Regions from separate parts of the Streptomyces sp. NPDC087263 genome, predicted to be linked through region 1. Evidence: riboswitches for the same ligand, from Rfam matches in the RefSeq annotation. Region 1 holds a riboswitch; each other region holds the start of a gene.
The links. Region 1 has a riboswitch for cobalamin ahead of ACIPC1_RS07915 (ribonucleoside-diphosphate reductase subunit alpha). Riboswitches for the same ligand answer to the same signal wherever they lie in the genome.

Region 2: it holds a riboswitch for cobalamin, as region 1 does, so the genes downstream of both, ACIPC1_RS38310 (cobalamin biosynthesis protein) here and ACIPC1_RS07915 (ribonucleoside-diphosphate reductase subunit alpha) in region 1, are expected to answer to the same signal.
Region 3: it holds a riboswitch for cobalamin, as region 1 does, so the genes downstream of both, metE (5-methyltetrahydropteroyltriglutamate--homocysteine S-methyltransferase) here and ACIPC1_RS07915 (ribonucleoside-diphosphate reductase subunit alpha) in region 1, are expected to answer to the same signal.
Region 4: it holds a riboswitch for cobalamin, as region 1 does, so the genes downstream of both, ACIPC1_RS09620 (CbtB domain-containing protein) here and ACIPC1_RS07915 (ribonucleoside-diphosphate reductase subunit alpha) in region 1, are expected to answer to the same signal.

The regions. Positions count from the first base shown of each region.
Region 1 covers NZ_JBIUYT010000002.1:595,233-598,416, reverse strand. The annotation lists gene ACIPC1_RS07915 (ribonucleoside-diphosphate reductase subunit alpha) at 1-1,596, opposite strand, end outside; cobalamin riboswitch at 1,731-1,867, opposite strand; gene mctP (monocarboxylate uptake permease MctP) at 2,199-3,184, opposite strand, start outside.
Region 2 covers NZ_JBIUYT010000017.1:63,940-67,123, forward strand. The annotation lists gene ACIPC1_RS38300 (anion permease) at 5-1,249, shown strand; gene ACIPC1_RS38305 (hypothetical protein) at 1,262-1,483, shown strand; cobalamin riboswitch at 1,603-1,744, shown strand; gene ACIPC1_RS38310 (cobalamin biosynthesis protein) at 1,845-2,786, shown strand; gene ACIPC1_RS38315 (cobyric acid synthase) at 2,783-3,184, shown strand, end outside.
Region 3 covers NZ_JBIUYT010000007.1:95,561-98,744, forward strand. The annotation lists gene ACIPC1_RS23125 (phosphocholine-specific phospholipase C) at 1-1,194, opposite strand, end outside; cobalamin riboswitch at 1,533-1,752, shown strand; gene metE (5-methyltetrahydropteroyltriglutamate--homocysteine S-methyltransferase) at 1,918-3,184, shown strand, end outside.
Region 4 covers NZ_JBIUYT010000003.1:56,083-59,266, forward strand. The annotation lists gene ACIPC1_RS09610 (hypothetical protein) at 1-174, shown strand, start outside; gene ACIPC1_RS09615 (hypothetical protein) at 371-1,126, shown strand; cobalamin riboswitch at 1,278-1,420, shown strand; gene ACIPC1_RS09620 (CbtB domain-containing protein) at 1,456-1,677, shown strand; gene ACIPC1_RS09625 (CbtA family protein) at 1,698-2,456, shown strand; gene meaB (methylmalonyl Co-A mutase-associated GTPase MeaB) at 2,647-3,184, opposite strand, start outside.

The DNA of each region.
Region 1 (3,184 bases):
GAAGGGCAGCCGCAGCTTGAAGAAGACGTCCTGGAGGCCCATCGCGCCGAGGCCGACCGGGCGCCACCTGGCGTTGGAGCGGCCCGCCTGCTCGGTCGGGTAGAAGTTGATGTCGACCACGCGGTCCAGGAAGGTGACCGCCGTGCGGACGGTCTCGTCGAGGCGCTCCCAGTCGATGTCCCCGGCCGTCGTGTCGACGAACGCGCCCAGGTTCACCGAGCCCAGGTTGCAGACCGCCGTCTCGCCGTCGTCCGTGACCTCCAGGATCTCCGTGCAGAGGTTGGAGGAGTGGACGGTGTGGCCCGGCTCCGCCGTCTGGTTGGCGGTGCGGTTGGCGGCGTCCTTGAAGGTCATCCAGCCGTTGCCGGTCTGCGCGAGGGTGCGCATCATGCGGCCGTAGAGGTCGCGGGCGGGGATCGTTTTCCTGGCGAGGCCCTGGGCTTCCGCCTTGTGGTAGGCCGCGTCGAACTCGTCGCCCCACAGGTCGACCAGTTCGGGCACGTCGGACGGGGAGAAGAGGGACCAGAGGGCGTTCTCGTTCACCCGGCGCATGAACTCGTCCGGGATCCAGTGCGCCAGGTTCAGGTTGTGCGTACGGCGGGCGTCCTCACCGGTGTTGTCGCGCAGCTCCAGGAACTCCTCGATGTCGGAGTGCCAGGTCTCCAGGTAGACCGCGGCCGCGCCCTTGCGCCGGCCGCCCTGGTTCACCGCGGCGACCGAGGCGTCGAGGGTCTTCAGGAACGGGACGATGCCGTTGGAGTGCCCGTTCGTGCCGCGGATCAGTGAACCGCGGGAGCGGATACGGGAGTACGAAAGGCCGATGCCGCCCGCGTGCTTGGAGAGGCGCGCGACCTGGTGGTAGCGGTCGTAGATGGAGTCCAGCTCGTCCAGCGGGGAGTCGAGGAGGTAGCAGGACGACATCTGGGGGTGGCGCGTGCCGGAGTTGAAGAGGGTGGGGGAGGAGGGGAGGTAGTCGAGGCGGCTCATGAGCCGGTAGAGCGCCTCGACTTCGGTGAGGGCGCGCGTTGTGTCGTCTTCAGCCAGGCCCGACGCCACGCGGAGCATGAAGTGCTGGGGCGTCTCGACGACCTTGCGGGTGATCGGGTGGCGCAGGAGGTAGCGGCTGTGCAGCGTGCGCAGGCCGAAGTAGCCGAAGCGGTCGTCGCCTTCCGTGTCGATCAGTGCGTCCAGGCGGGCGGTGTGCAGGCGTACGAAGTCCGCTGTGCGGTCGGCGATGAGGCCCTCGCGGTGGCCGACGGTGACCGAGTCGGAGAAGGTCCGCACGCCCTGCGAGGCGGCTTCCGCCGCGATACTGACCGTCAGGAGCCGGGCGGCCAGCCTGGAGTAGACGGGGTCCTCGGAGATCAGGCCCGCCGCGGCCTCGGTGGCCAGCTCGCGCAGCTCCACAGCGATTTCGGAGGCCCCCCGTGCGGAGCGGCCACGCAGCGCGGCGGCGGCGACCCGGCCGGGGTCGGCGCCGGGGAGGTCGGCGGTGAGGTCGGTCAGGGTCCGCAGCAGTGCGGTACCGGGGCCGTCCGTCTCCACCGGGGCCTGCTGCGTAGTCGCTGAGGCCGGGTCGACTGGCGCGATGGTCACGTGGGGCTCTCCCTCGCTGGGCACGGGGCCTTGGGGAGGGTGGCGGGGCACACGAGCGCACGCTTTTGGGCAGCGATGCGCCGCGTCCACCGGCCCATTCCGCGAGGCCCGGACGTCATGTCACCCGGGCCGGCTGGCCGGGGCGCACTGTCGGCAGGTCCTCGGACTGGACTCCATACGCGAACGAACGCGCATAAGTACACCGTTGCGGGACAGTTCCGGATTTGCACCGGATTCCCCTGCGGCGACAGCGAGCATGAGCATACATCTTGTGTTGGGCTGCTGTGGTACCCCCACATGTTGTGTCGTGTCACGCCGCCGAGGTGTCGTCGTGGGTCGGGGCCGTACCGGAGCATCCGTCCTCGGTCTGGCGCGGAATCGGTCACTTTTCGAGCGAACGGTGTTGACGCGCCATCCGCTGCGGGCGGACATTCCGGCACGTCCCCTTCTGACGGAGGGGGCCTCCATCTCCCTAGCCCGTCCGGCGTGGGCTGCCGCGCCCAGACCCCCGCTGCCGGTCTGAACGGCCTTGTCCTCAACAGGTACGGGACGGGTAGGGGCGGAGGGGGCGAAAAATCCCTCCCTCGGCCCCCACCCGGCGTCTAGTGGGTTGTTCCCGCCGTCGCCGGCGGGAGTTCCACCTGTACGCCCTTGTCGCCGGCGTCTGCCGTGTAGTCCTCGGGGCTTGTCTCGTCGATGCCGTCGGGGGCGTTGAAGGCGCGGAGGGCGAAGGTGAGGATCACGGTCACCACGACGTTCAGGACGAAGGCCGTCAGGCCGATGTAGCCGATCTCACCGATGCCGGGGATCTCCTTGGAGCTGCCGCCGAAGTGCTTCTGGGTGGGGGAGGCCACGCCGTACGCGGCGAGGGTGCCGTAGAGCATGCCGACGGCCCAGCCCGCGAGGAGGGCCCAGCGGTGGAACCAGCGGGTGAAGAGGCCGCCGACCAGGGCCGGGAAGGTCTGCAGGATCCAGATGCCGCCCAGTAGCTGGAAGTTGATGGCGACCGTCTTGTCCATGGTGAGGACGAAGACGAGGGCGCCGACCTTCACGAGGAGGGAGACCAGCTTGGAGATCTTCATCTCCTGCGCGGGAGTGGCGTCCGGCTTGATGAAGTCCTTGTAGATGTTCCGGGTGAAGAGGTTCGCCGCCGCGATGGACATGATGGCGGCGGGGACCAGGGCGCCGATGCCGATCGCCGCGAAGGCGACGCCCGCGAACCAGTCCGGGAACATGTTCTCGAAGAGCTGGGGGATCGCCAGCTGGGCGTTCTCCACCTTCACCCCGGCCGCGATCGCCATGAAGCCGAGCAGGGCCAGGAGGCCCAGCATGAGGGAGTACAGAGGGAGGATCGTGGTGTTGCGACGGATCACCTCGCGGCTGCGGGAGGAGAGCGTCGCCGTGATCGAGTGCGGGTACATGAACAGGGCCAGCGCCGAGCCGAGGGCGAGGGTGGCGTACGTCCACTGGCCGGCCTCGGCCGGGACGGTCCCGCCCGCGCCTGCTGCCGTGTACTTGTCGTTCGCCGCCTTGAAGATCTCGTCGAATCCGCCCAGCTTGATCGGGATGTAGATGATGGCCACCGCGA
Region 2 (3,184 bases), on a different contig from region 1:
GTAAATGGAACACATCACGCTCCTCCTCGGAATCGTGATCGTCACCGCTCTCGTGTTCGATTTCACGAACGGTTTCCACGACACCGCCAATGCGATGGCTACGACCATTTCGACCGGTGCTCTCAGACCCAAGACGGCGGTGGCCATGTCCGCCGTGCTGAATCTCGTCGGTGCGTTCCTCTCCGTGGAGGTCGCCAAGACGATCTCCGGCGGGATCATCAACGAAGAGGGCATACGCACCGAAGTGATCTTCGCGGCGCTCGTCGGCGCCATCCTCTGGAATCTGCTGACCTGGCTTCTGGGTCTGCCCTCCAGTTCCTCCCACGCACTCTTCGGCGGCCTCATCGGCGCCGCGGTGATGTCGGCCGGCTGGTCGTCCGTGAACGGCTCGACCGTCGTCACCAAGGTGCTGCTTCCCGCGATCGCCGCGCCCGTCGTGGCCGGACTCGCCGCGATGCTGGCCACCAGGCTGACGTACAGGATCGGCAGCCGCGCCGACGAGAAGGCGACGGCCAAGGGCTACCGCGCCGGGCAGATCGCCTCGGCGGGCCTCGTCTCGCTGGCCCACGGCACGAACGACGCGCAGAAGACGATGGGCATCATCACCCTCGCGCTGGTCACCGGCGGTGTGATCGCGCCGGACTCGAACCCTCCCACCTGGGTCATCATCTCGGCCGGTATGGCCATCGCGCTCGGCACCTACCTGGGCGGCTGGCGCATCATCCGCACGATGGGCAAGGGCCTCACCGACCTCGCGCCGCCGCAGGGCTTCGCCGCCCAGACCAGCGCGGCCACGGTCATCCTGGCCTCCTCCCACCTGGGCTTCTCGCTCTCCACCACGCAGTCCTGCTCCGGCGCCGTGATGGGCTCCGGTCTCGGCCGCAAGGGCGGTGTCGTCCGCTGGTCGACCGCGCGCCGGATGTTCATCGCCTGGGGCCTCACGCTCCCGGCGGCCGGCCTGGTCGGCGCGGGCGCGGAGTTCCTCACCAAGCAGGGCACCTGGGGCATCGTCCTGACGGGCGTACTCCTGGTGGCCGGCGCGGGCACCATCTGGAAGCTGTCACGCCGCCAGCCGGTGACCATCGACAACGTCAACGAGGTCACCGCCGAGCCCTCGGGCGTCGTCACCGTGGCGATCGCCGCGGTCACCCCGCCGCCCGCGGGTCCGCTCACCGGGGACCTGACCGGCGAACTGAAGGCCACCATCCCGTCCCCGGACGCGGAGCCCACCTCTCCGGCCACGGTGTAAGGAACGAACAGCATGCACATCGACTGGGCAGCCCTCGGCTCCGTCTTCGGAGTCAGCCTCGTGACCACCGTGGCCCTCGTCGGCCTCTTCACCCTGGGCATCGTCGGCCTCTCCAGGCGCGAGTCGGCCTCGGCACAGGGCGGCTCCGCCGCTCTCGCGGTCACCGGCGCGTACGCCTGCTTCGCCGCCTGCGCGGCGGCGGTGGCGTACGGGATCTATCTGATCGTCGCCTGACGGTCACGTCGGACAAGCGCACAAACAAGGTGGGGCGTGGGACGTGTCAACGTCCCACGCCCCACCCGTATGTGGGCCTTCGCACACTCTCCCTCCGCAGGTCAACAGCAAGTTGACGGGTCTTCCAACACCGTGGTGGACTGCCGGAGCCAAGTACGACGGCACGAGAGGAAGCCGGTGCGAATCCGGCGCGGTCCCGCCACTGTCACCGGGGAAGGTAGTCCCCGGAAGCCAGGAACTCCCACCGTCGGTCTCTTCGAACCAGGGCGTGGACACCCTGAGTGAGGACATATCGCCATGCGCGGCTGCCCAAGTGCCTTGCGAACGACGGTTGTGCCCGACCTGACGGTCGGCTGAACCGGTGCGTGCCGATCGCGTCTTCGCGTACGGCGCCGCCGCCGGCCTCCTCGGTGATCTACTGCTCGGCGATCCCCGCCACGGGCATCCGGTCGCCGCGTTCGGGCGGGCCGCGGGAGCCGTGGAGCAGGTGCTGTGGCGGGACGACCGCGGCTGGGGCGCGCTGCACACGGCCGTGTGTGCGGGCGGTGCCACCGTGCTCGCGGCGCTCGCGAGTCATTCCGTACGGGGATCACATACCGCCTCCCTCGCGCTGACCGCCGCCGCCACGTGGGCCGTCGTCGGGGGGACCTCGCTCGGCCGGGAAGCCCGGGCGATCGGCAGCGCGCTGGAAGCCGGCGATGTCGAGCTGGCCCGGGAGCGGCTGCCGCATCTGTGCGGGCGGGATCCGCAGGCGCTCGACGCGGACGGGATCGCGCGGGCCGTCGTCGAGTCCGTCGCCGAGAACACCTCCGACGCCGTGGTGGGGGCCCTCGTGTGGGGGGCCGTCGGTGGTGTGCCCGGGCTTGTCGGGTTTCGGGCCGTGAACACGCTCGACGCCATGGTCGGGCACAAGTCGCCCAAGTACCGGCGTTACGGCTGGGCCTCCGCGCGGCTCGACGATGTCGCGGGCTGGCCGGGGGCGCGACTCACCGCTGCCCTCGCCGGCGCTGCCGGAGGCGATCCGCGGGGCGCCGTACGCGCGTGGCGGGTGGACGCCTGCAAGCATCCGAGCCCGAACGCCGGGCCGGTGGAGGCCTCGTTCGCGGGGGCGCTCGGGGTGCGGCTCGGCGGGACCCTCGCATACGGCGGACGGGTCGAGCACCGGCCCGTTCTGAACGGCGGGGGGCGCGCCGTCGCGGTCGGTGACATCGAGCGGGCCGTACGGCTGTCGCGGCGCGTGAGCTGGCTCGCGCTGGGTGTGTGTGCTGCCGGACGGCTCCTCATGAAGGGGCGTGCCTCGTGAGCGGCGGGCTGCTGGTCGCCGGGACCACCTCCGACGCGGGCAAGAGTGTCGTGACCGCCGGGATCTGCCGGTGGCTGGTGCGGCAGGGCGTCAAGGTGGCGCCCTTCAAGGCGCAGAACATGTCGCTGAACTCGTTCGTGACGCGGGAGGGCGCCGAGATCGGGCGGGCCCAGGCGATGCAGGCGCAGGCCGCGCGCGTGGAGCCGACCGCGCTCATGAATCCCGTACTGCTGAAGCCGGGGGGTGACCGGAGCAGTCAGGTCGTGCTCATGGGGAAGCCCGTGGGTGAGATGAGTGCGCGCGGCTACCACGGCGGGCGGCAGGAGGCGCTGCTAGGGACCGTGCTGGAGTGCCTCGCCGAGTTGCGGGGCACGTATGACGCGGTGATCTGCGAGGGG
Region 3 (3,184 bases), on a different contig from region 1:
GACGAGCATCGGCACCCGCTGGCCCAGCCCGTAGGGGCCCGCCGTGTGGCTCGCGTCGCCCGCGAAGAGGTCCGGCCCGACGTCGACGGTGGACTTGCCCTGCGCGGCGGACTGCGGCGGGAACGGCGGTACGAGGTGGTCGAAGAAGCCGTCGTTCTCGTCGTACGTGACGAACAGCGCTGTCCTTCCCCACACCTCGGGGTCGGAGGTGAGCGCGTCCAGGACCTGGGAGATGTACCAGGCTCCGTAGTTCGCGGGCCAGTTGGGGTGCTCGGTGAAGGCCTCGGGCGCGACGATCCAGGAGATCTTCGGCAGCTTCTTGCCCTGCACGTCGGCCCTGAGCTGGTCGAAGAAGCCCTCACCCTTGCGGGCGTCGGTGCCGGTGCGCGCCTTGTCGTAGAGCGGGTCGCCGGGCTTGGCGTTGCGGTACTTGTTGAAGTACAGCAGCGAGTTGTCGCCGTAGTTGCCGCGGTAGGCGTCGGGTATCCAGCCCCAGGAGCCGTTCGCGTCCAGGCCGTCGCCGATGTCCTGGTAGATCTTCCAGGAGACGCCGGCCGCTTCGAGGCGCTCGGGGTACGTCGTCCAGTCGTAGCCGACCTCGTAGTTGCCGAGGACCGGGCCGCCGCCGGTGCCGTCGTTTCCGGTGTAGCCCGTCCACATGTAGTAGCGGTTCGGGTCGGTGGAGCCGATGAACGAGCAGTGGTAGGCGTCGCAGATGGTGAACGCGTCGGCCAGTGCGTAGTGGAAGGGAATGTCCTCGCGCGTCAGGTACGCCATCGTCGTCGACGACTTACTGGGCACCCATTTGTCGCACTTGCCCTTGTTGAGGGCGGCATGTCCGTCATTCCAGTCGTGCGGGAGGTCCTGGATGAACTGCAGGCCCAGGTCGTCGGCGTCGGGCCGGAAGGGGAGCACGTCCTTGGCGCCGTCCGACTGGTGCCAGACCGACCTGCCACCCGAGGGCGTGGCCGGACGGGGGTCGCCGAAGCCGCGGACACCCCTGAGCGAGCCGAAGTAGTGGTCGAACGAACGGTTCTCCTGCATCAGGACGACGATGTGCTCGACATCGTCGATCGTGCCGGAGCCTTGGTACGCGGGCAGCGCCGCGGCCCGCTCGACGCTGTTGGACAGCGCGGTGAGCGCCGCGGTGCCGCCGGTGACCTGGAGGAAGCGGCGCCGATTCACTTGAGGCATGGGCTGGGTGACCTCTTGTCCTGACGGAAACAACGGAACTACCGAACTACGGCACCGCGGGATGACCGGGTGGCCGGGCTGCTGCTGGAACGTGTGCGATTGGAGTGTGACAAGAGCACCGAACGACAAGGAAGGGCCTCATGGCCCCTGTGTGAAACTCGGCGGTACGTGCGGCGAACGGCGACAATAGGAACGCCGATGGCCGACTCCCGCAACCAACGTCAGGCAAAACCCGCGGTGAGGCGGCGGCCCGGTCCCGACGCGGATCGCAGGGACGGCATGTCTCATCCCCCCATCCGGCATGTGGGCGTTGTCCCCGCGGTCACCCGAAGCCCTTTAGGCTGGTCCGTGCAGCTGGTTCGCCCCGTCCGCCAGGCGGGAGGCGTCGTAAGAGGGAACCCGGTGGAAATCCGGGACTGCCCCGCAGCGGTGAGTGGGAACGACCGCCGTCATACGCACTGGACCCGAGAGGGACTGGGAAGCGACGGCCAGTAGGTGTCCGCCCTTCGGAGGACGCGCCCACAAGTCCGAAGACCTGCCCGCTGCCCGTGCTCGACCCATCGTGCGCGGACATCCCGGTGACCTCGTGGGCGGGTCGGCGTACATATCCAGACGGACGACCGTGCCTTTCCGCGCGAGGATCGTCGCGTTCGGTGTGTCACCCCTTCGCGCTCTCGTCCCGTCTCCGGGATCTCAGGGATTCATCTCGCGAAGGAGATTTCCGTGACCACCAAGACCGCAGCCGCGGCAGCGCAGGCCACCGTGTACGGCTACCCGCGCCAGGGTCCGAACCGGGAGCTCAAGAAGGCGATCGAGGGTTACTGGAAGGGCCGCGTCGACGCGAAGGCTCTCCGTGCCACCGCCGCCGACCTGCGCCGGACCAACTGGCAGCAGCTGGCCGGGGCCGGCGTCCACGAGGTACCGACCGGCGACTTCTCGTACTACGACCACGTCCTGGACACCACGGTCATGGTCGGCGCGATCCCCGAACGCCACCGGACCGCCGTCGTGACCGACGCCCTGGACGGCTACTTCGCCATGGCGCGCGGCACGCAGGACGTGGCGCCGCTGGAGATGACGAAGTGGTTCGACACCAACTACCACTACCTGGTGCCCGAGCTGGGTCCGGACACCGTCTTCACCACCGACTCCGCCAAGCAGGTCGACGAGCTCCGCGAAGCCCTCGCCCTGGGCCTGACCGCCCGCCCGGTCCTGCTGGGCCCCGTCACCTATCTCCTGCTCGCCAAGCCCGCGCCCGGCGTGGCCGCGGACTTCGACCCGCTGACCCTCCTCGACCGGCTGCTGCCCGTGTACGCCGAGGTCCTCGCCGACCTGCGAGCCGCCGGCGCCACCTGGGTACAGCTCGACGAACCCGCCCTCGTCCAGGACCGTACGCCGGCCGAGCTGAACGCCGCCGAACGCGCCTACCGCGATCTGGGAGGGCTCGCCGACCGCCCGAAGCTGCTGGTCGCCTCGTACTTCGACCGGCTCGGCGACGCCCTGACCGTGCTCGCCAAGGCTCCCGTCGACGGGCTCGCCCTCGACTTCACCGACGCGGCCGCCGCCAACCTGGACGCCCTCGCCGCCGTGGGCGGTCTGCGGGGCAAGCGACTGGTCGCCGGGGTGGTCAACGGACGCAACATCTGGGTCAACAACCTGGAGAAGTCACTCGCCACGCTGGGCACCCTGCTGGGCCTGGCCGGTCAGGTCGACGTGGCCGCCTCCTGCTCGCTGCTCCACGTCCCGCTCGACGCCGCCGCCGAGCGTGACATCGACCCGCAGATCCTGGGCTGGCTCGCCTTCGCCCGGCAGAAGACCACCGAGATCGTCACCCTCGCCAAGGGCCTCACCCTCGGGACCGACGCCATCACCGCGGAACTGGCCGCCAACCGGGCCGCCCTGGCCGCCCGCGCCGACTCCCCGATCACCCGCGACCCCGCCGTACGGGCCCGCGCCGCCGCCGTCACGGAGGCCGACGCCCGCCGCAGCC
Region 4 (3,184 bases), on a different contig from region 1:
GAGAAGTACAAGCTGACGTGGCTGGACACCGCCGGCGTGTACGGGGGCAAGTACCTCGTCGGCACGCGCTGGGTCGTCACCGCGCCCGAGGAGATGCTCGAGCCGTTCCGCACGAAGCTCGGCGGAACCATTCAGCAACTGCGTGGCATGGGCCCCACCCCGAGTTCGTCGTAGCTTGCGAACATCCACGCCGTACGTCGCTGACCTGCGCATCGTGATCAAGCCGATATTGACAGCGGTACTGATCACTACGGAAGGTGCATGTTCGGACGACTGGGGTGGGAACGTGGAACGGCGGCAGTACGACGTGGAACGGCGGCAGTACGCAGAGCGGTGCTCGGAGCTTTTCGCGGTGGGTGGATTCGCCGCTGTGAGGACAACCGCGGAGGCAGGGCTCGAGGAGTGCGGGCCGGATCCCGTTCTCTTCCGCTGGCTCGGGCAGGCACACGCCGCGGAGGACGAGGACGACCACGACGCCGAGGCCGAGGCCGCGTATCGCCAGGGCCTCGCGCTCGCGCCGGACGATCTCGGGCTCCTGGTGTCGTATCTGGAGCTGAGCCTCCGCGCCGACGCCTTCGCCTACTCGGGGCGTGCAGCCCGTGCGGTGCCCTTGCAGGCCAGGATCGAGGAGTTGGCGCCGCCCGGGTCGCCCGAACGTGAGCGCGTCGATGCCGCCACCGGCTGGGCCGGACGCGGCTACTGGGACGACGTGAAGTCAAGTGCCGTTCAGGGGCAGGCTCATCAGGAAGCCGTCGCGGAACAGAGCGTGCTGGTCACCGAGGCGCTGCGGCGAGCCGCCCGCGGAGAGTCCGACGCGGGTGACGGAGAAGACCTCAAGGCCGCCGAACTGGCCGCGGCCGTCGAGCTCTTGCAGGGGCCCCGAAACGCACCGCTGCGCCTGCTGCTGGCCCATCGGGTCGCGGCGTATGTGCTGACGTTCATCCTGTCGTTCAGCCTGAACAAGACGCTGGTGTGGAGCGGAGTGGTGGACTTCAGCATGTGGGGCTGGTTGTTCTGGATCCCGTTGCTCGCCGCGGAAGGCAAGCTCCGCGAGGCCAAGAGGCTGGGACGGGAGCGCGTCATCGCGCGCATACAGCAGCGCCACGAGGAGACGAACACGGTCTGACCGCCGGGCCGTCGGTCGCAAATGCGTGGGAGGGCGCCCTCGTTGACAGTGGCCGCCCGAGTCGCGTCACCAGTGCCCCACGGGTCGCACCGGCCGCGTCACCAGGCAGGAGAGGAAGATCACGCCAGGTGACGCGGTCTTGGCCATGCACGCGACACACGGTACCGTCGGTCCGTTATCGACGACGGCGAGACGGAAGCCGGTGAGAGTCCGGCACGGTCGCGCCACTGTAAATGGGACGCCCATCGAGGTACTCCCTGAGTCAGACCCGTGGCCGTCGTCATGTGCACCACCGAGATGGGACGCGAACTCCCAGAGGAGGCCCTGCCATGGCGCAGCACGTCGCCCAGCCGACAACCAACACCCCTGTCATTCCGGCCAAGTTGCCGCTCAAGGACATCGCCCCCTGGGCGATCTTCTTCGGCGTTCTGATGCTGGTCCTGTTGTACTTCGTCGGCGCTGAGCAGGGCGCCACCTCCGTCGTCTCCGGCGAGGAAGTCCACGAGTGGGTGCACGACGCCCGCCATCTCCTCGGCTTCCCCTGCCACTGACGAAGGACGCCGCGCACCTCATGAACTCCGCAGCAGTAAGAAACCTTCTCGTGCGGGGCATGCTCGCCGGCCTCGGTGCCGGCGTGCTCGCCCTGATCGTCGCCTACTTCCTCGGTGAGCCGAGCGTCGACAGCGCGATCAGCTTCGAGGAGGCCCATGCCTCGGGCCACGAGCACGAGGTCGAACTCGTCTCCCGCAGCCTCCAGTCCACCGCCGGCCTCGCCACCGGTGTGCTGATCTACGGGGTCGCCTTCGGCGGCATCGCCGCCCTCGCCTTCTGCTTCGCGCTCGGCCGCGTGGGCCGTTTCGGTGCGCGGGCGACGGCGCTGCTCCTGTCGGGGAGCGCGCTGCTCGCCGTGTACGTCGTGCCGTTCCTCAAGTACCCGGCCAACCCGCCCGCGGTCGGCAACGGCGACACCATCGGCAAGCGGACCACCCTGTACCTGCTGATGATGGTGCTCAGCGTGCTCCTCGCCATCGCCGCCACCATCCTGGGTAAGCGGCTCGCCCCGAAGGTGGGCACCTGGTACGCCACCGTCTCGGCGGTGGCCGCCTTCGCCGTCGCGATCGGACTGGCGTACGCGTTCCTGCCCGTCATCAACGAGGTGCCGGCCGACTTCCCGGCCACCGTGCTGTGGCGCTTCCGCGTCTCGGCGCTGGCGATACAGATCACCCTGTGGGGTGGCTTCGGTCTGGTGTTCGGCGAACTGGCCGAGCGGTTGCTCCACCCCAAGCCTGCGACGGCCACGGCGGGACGACCGGTCGCCGCCCCCCACTGACATGACCACATGACCCGCCACACGAGCCAGGGCCCACGGAACCATCCGGGGGCCCTCTCGCGTACCGCCCACCCGGAGATAGAGACAGCAGTCGAGGGCGAGGGCGAGGACTGTCCGCGCCGCGCGATAGCGCCCTTGTTACGTCGCCACCGGGAGCCCGACGCCTGCGGCAACCGGAATCCGGCAGCCGCTAGTCCTTGCCGCCGAAGGTCCTGAGAATGCGCTCGGCGGCGAGTGTGGCCGTCAACTCGCCGTCCCTGACCTGCTGTTCGAGGGCAGGTGTGAGGGCTCGTACGGCCGGATCGGCGTGCAGACGGCCCAGGAGTTCGTCGCGGACCATCGTCCAGGTCCAGTCGACCTGCTGGTCACGGCGTTTGGCGGCGAGCCGGCCGGACGAGTCGAGGAGCGTGCGGTGCTGTTCCAGGCGGTCCCAGACGGTGTCCAGGCCGGCCGACTCGCGGGCGCTGCAACTCAGTACGGGCGGCGTCCAGGCCGCGTCCCTGCCGTGCATGAGCCGGAGCGCGCCCGCCAACTCCCGTGCGGCTGCCTGCGCGTCGCGTTCGTGCGGTCCGTCCGCCTTGTTGACGGCGATCACGTCGGCCAGTTCGAGGACGCCCTTCTTGATGCCCTGGAGCTGGTCGCCGGTGCGGGCGAGGGTCAGCAGGAGGAAGGAGTCGACCATGTTCGCCACGGCCGTCTCGGACTGACCGACACCGACCGTCTCCACC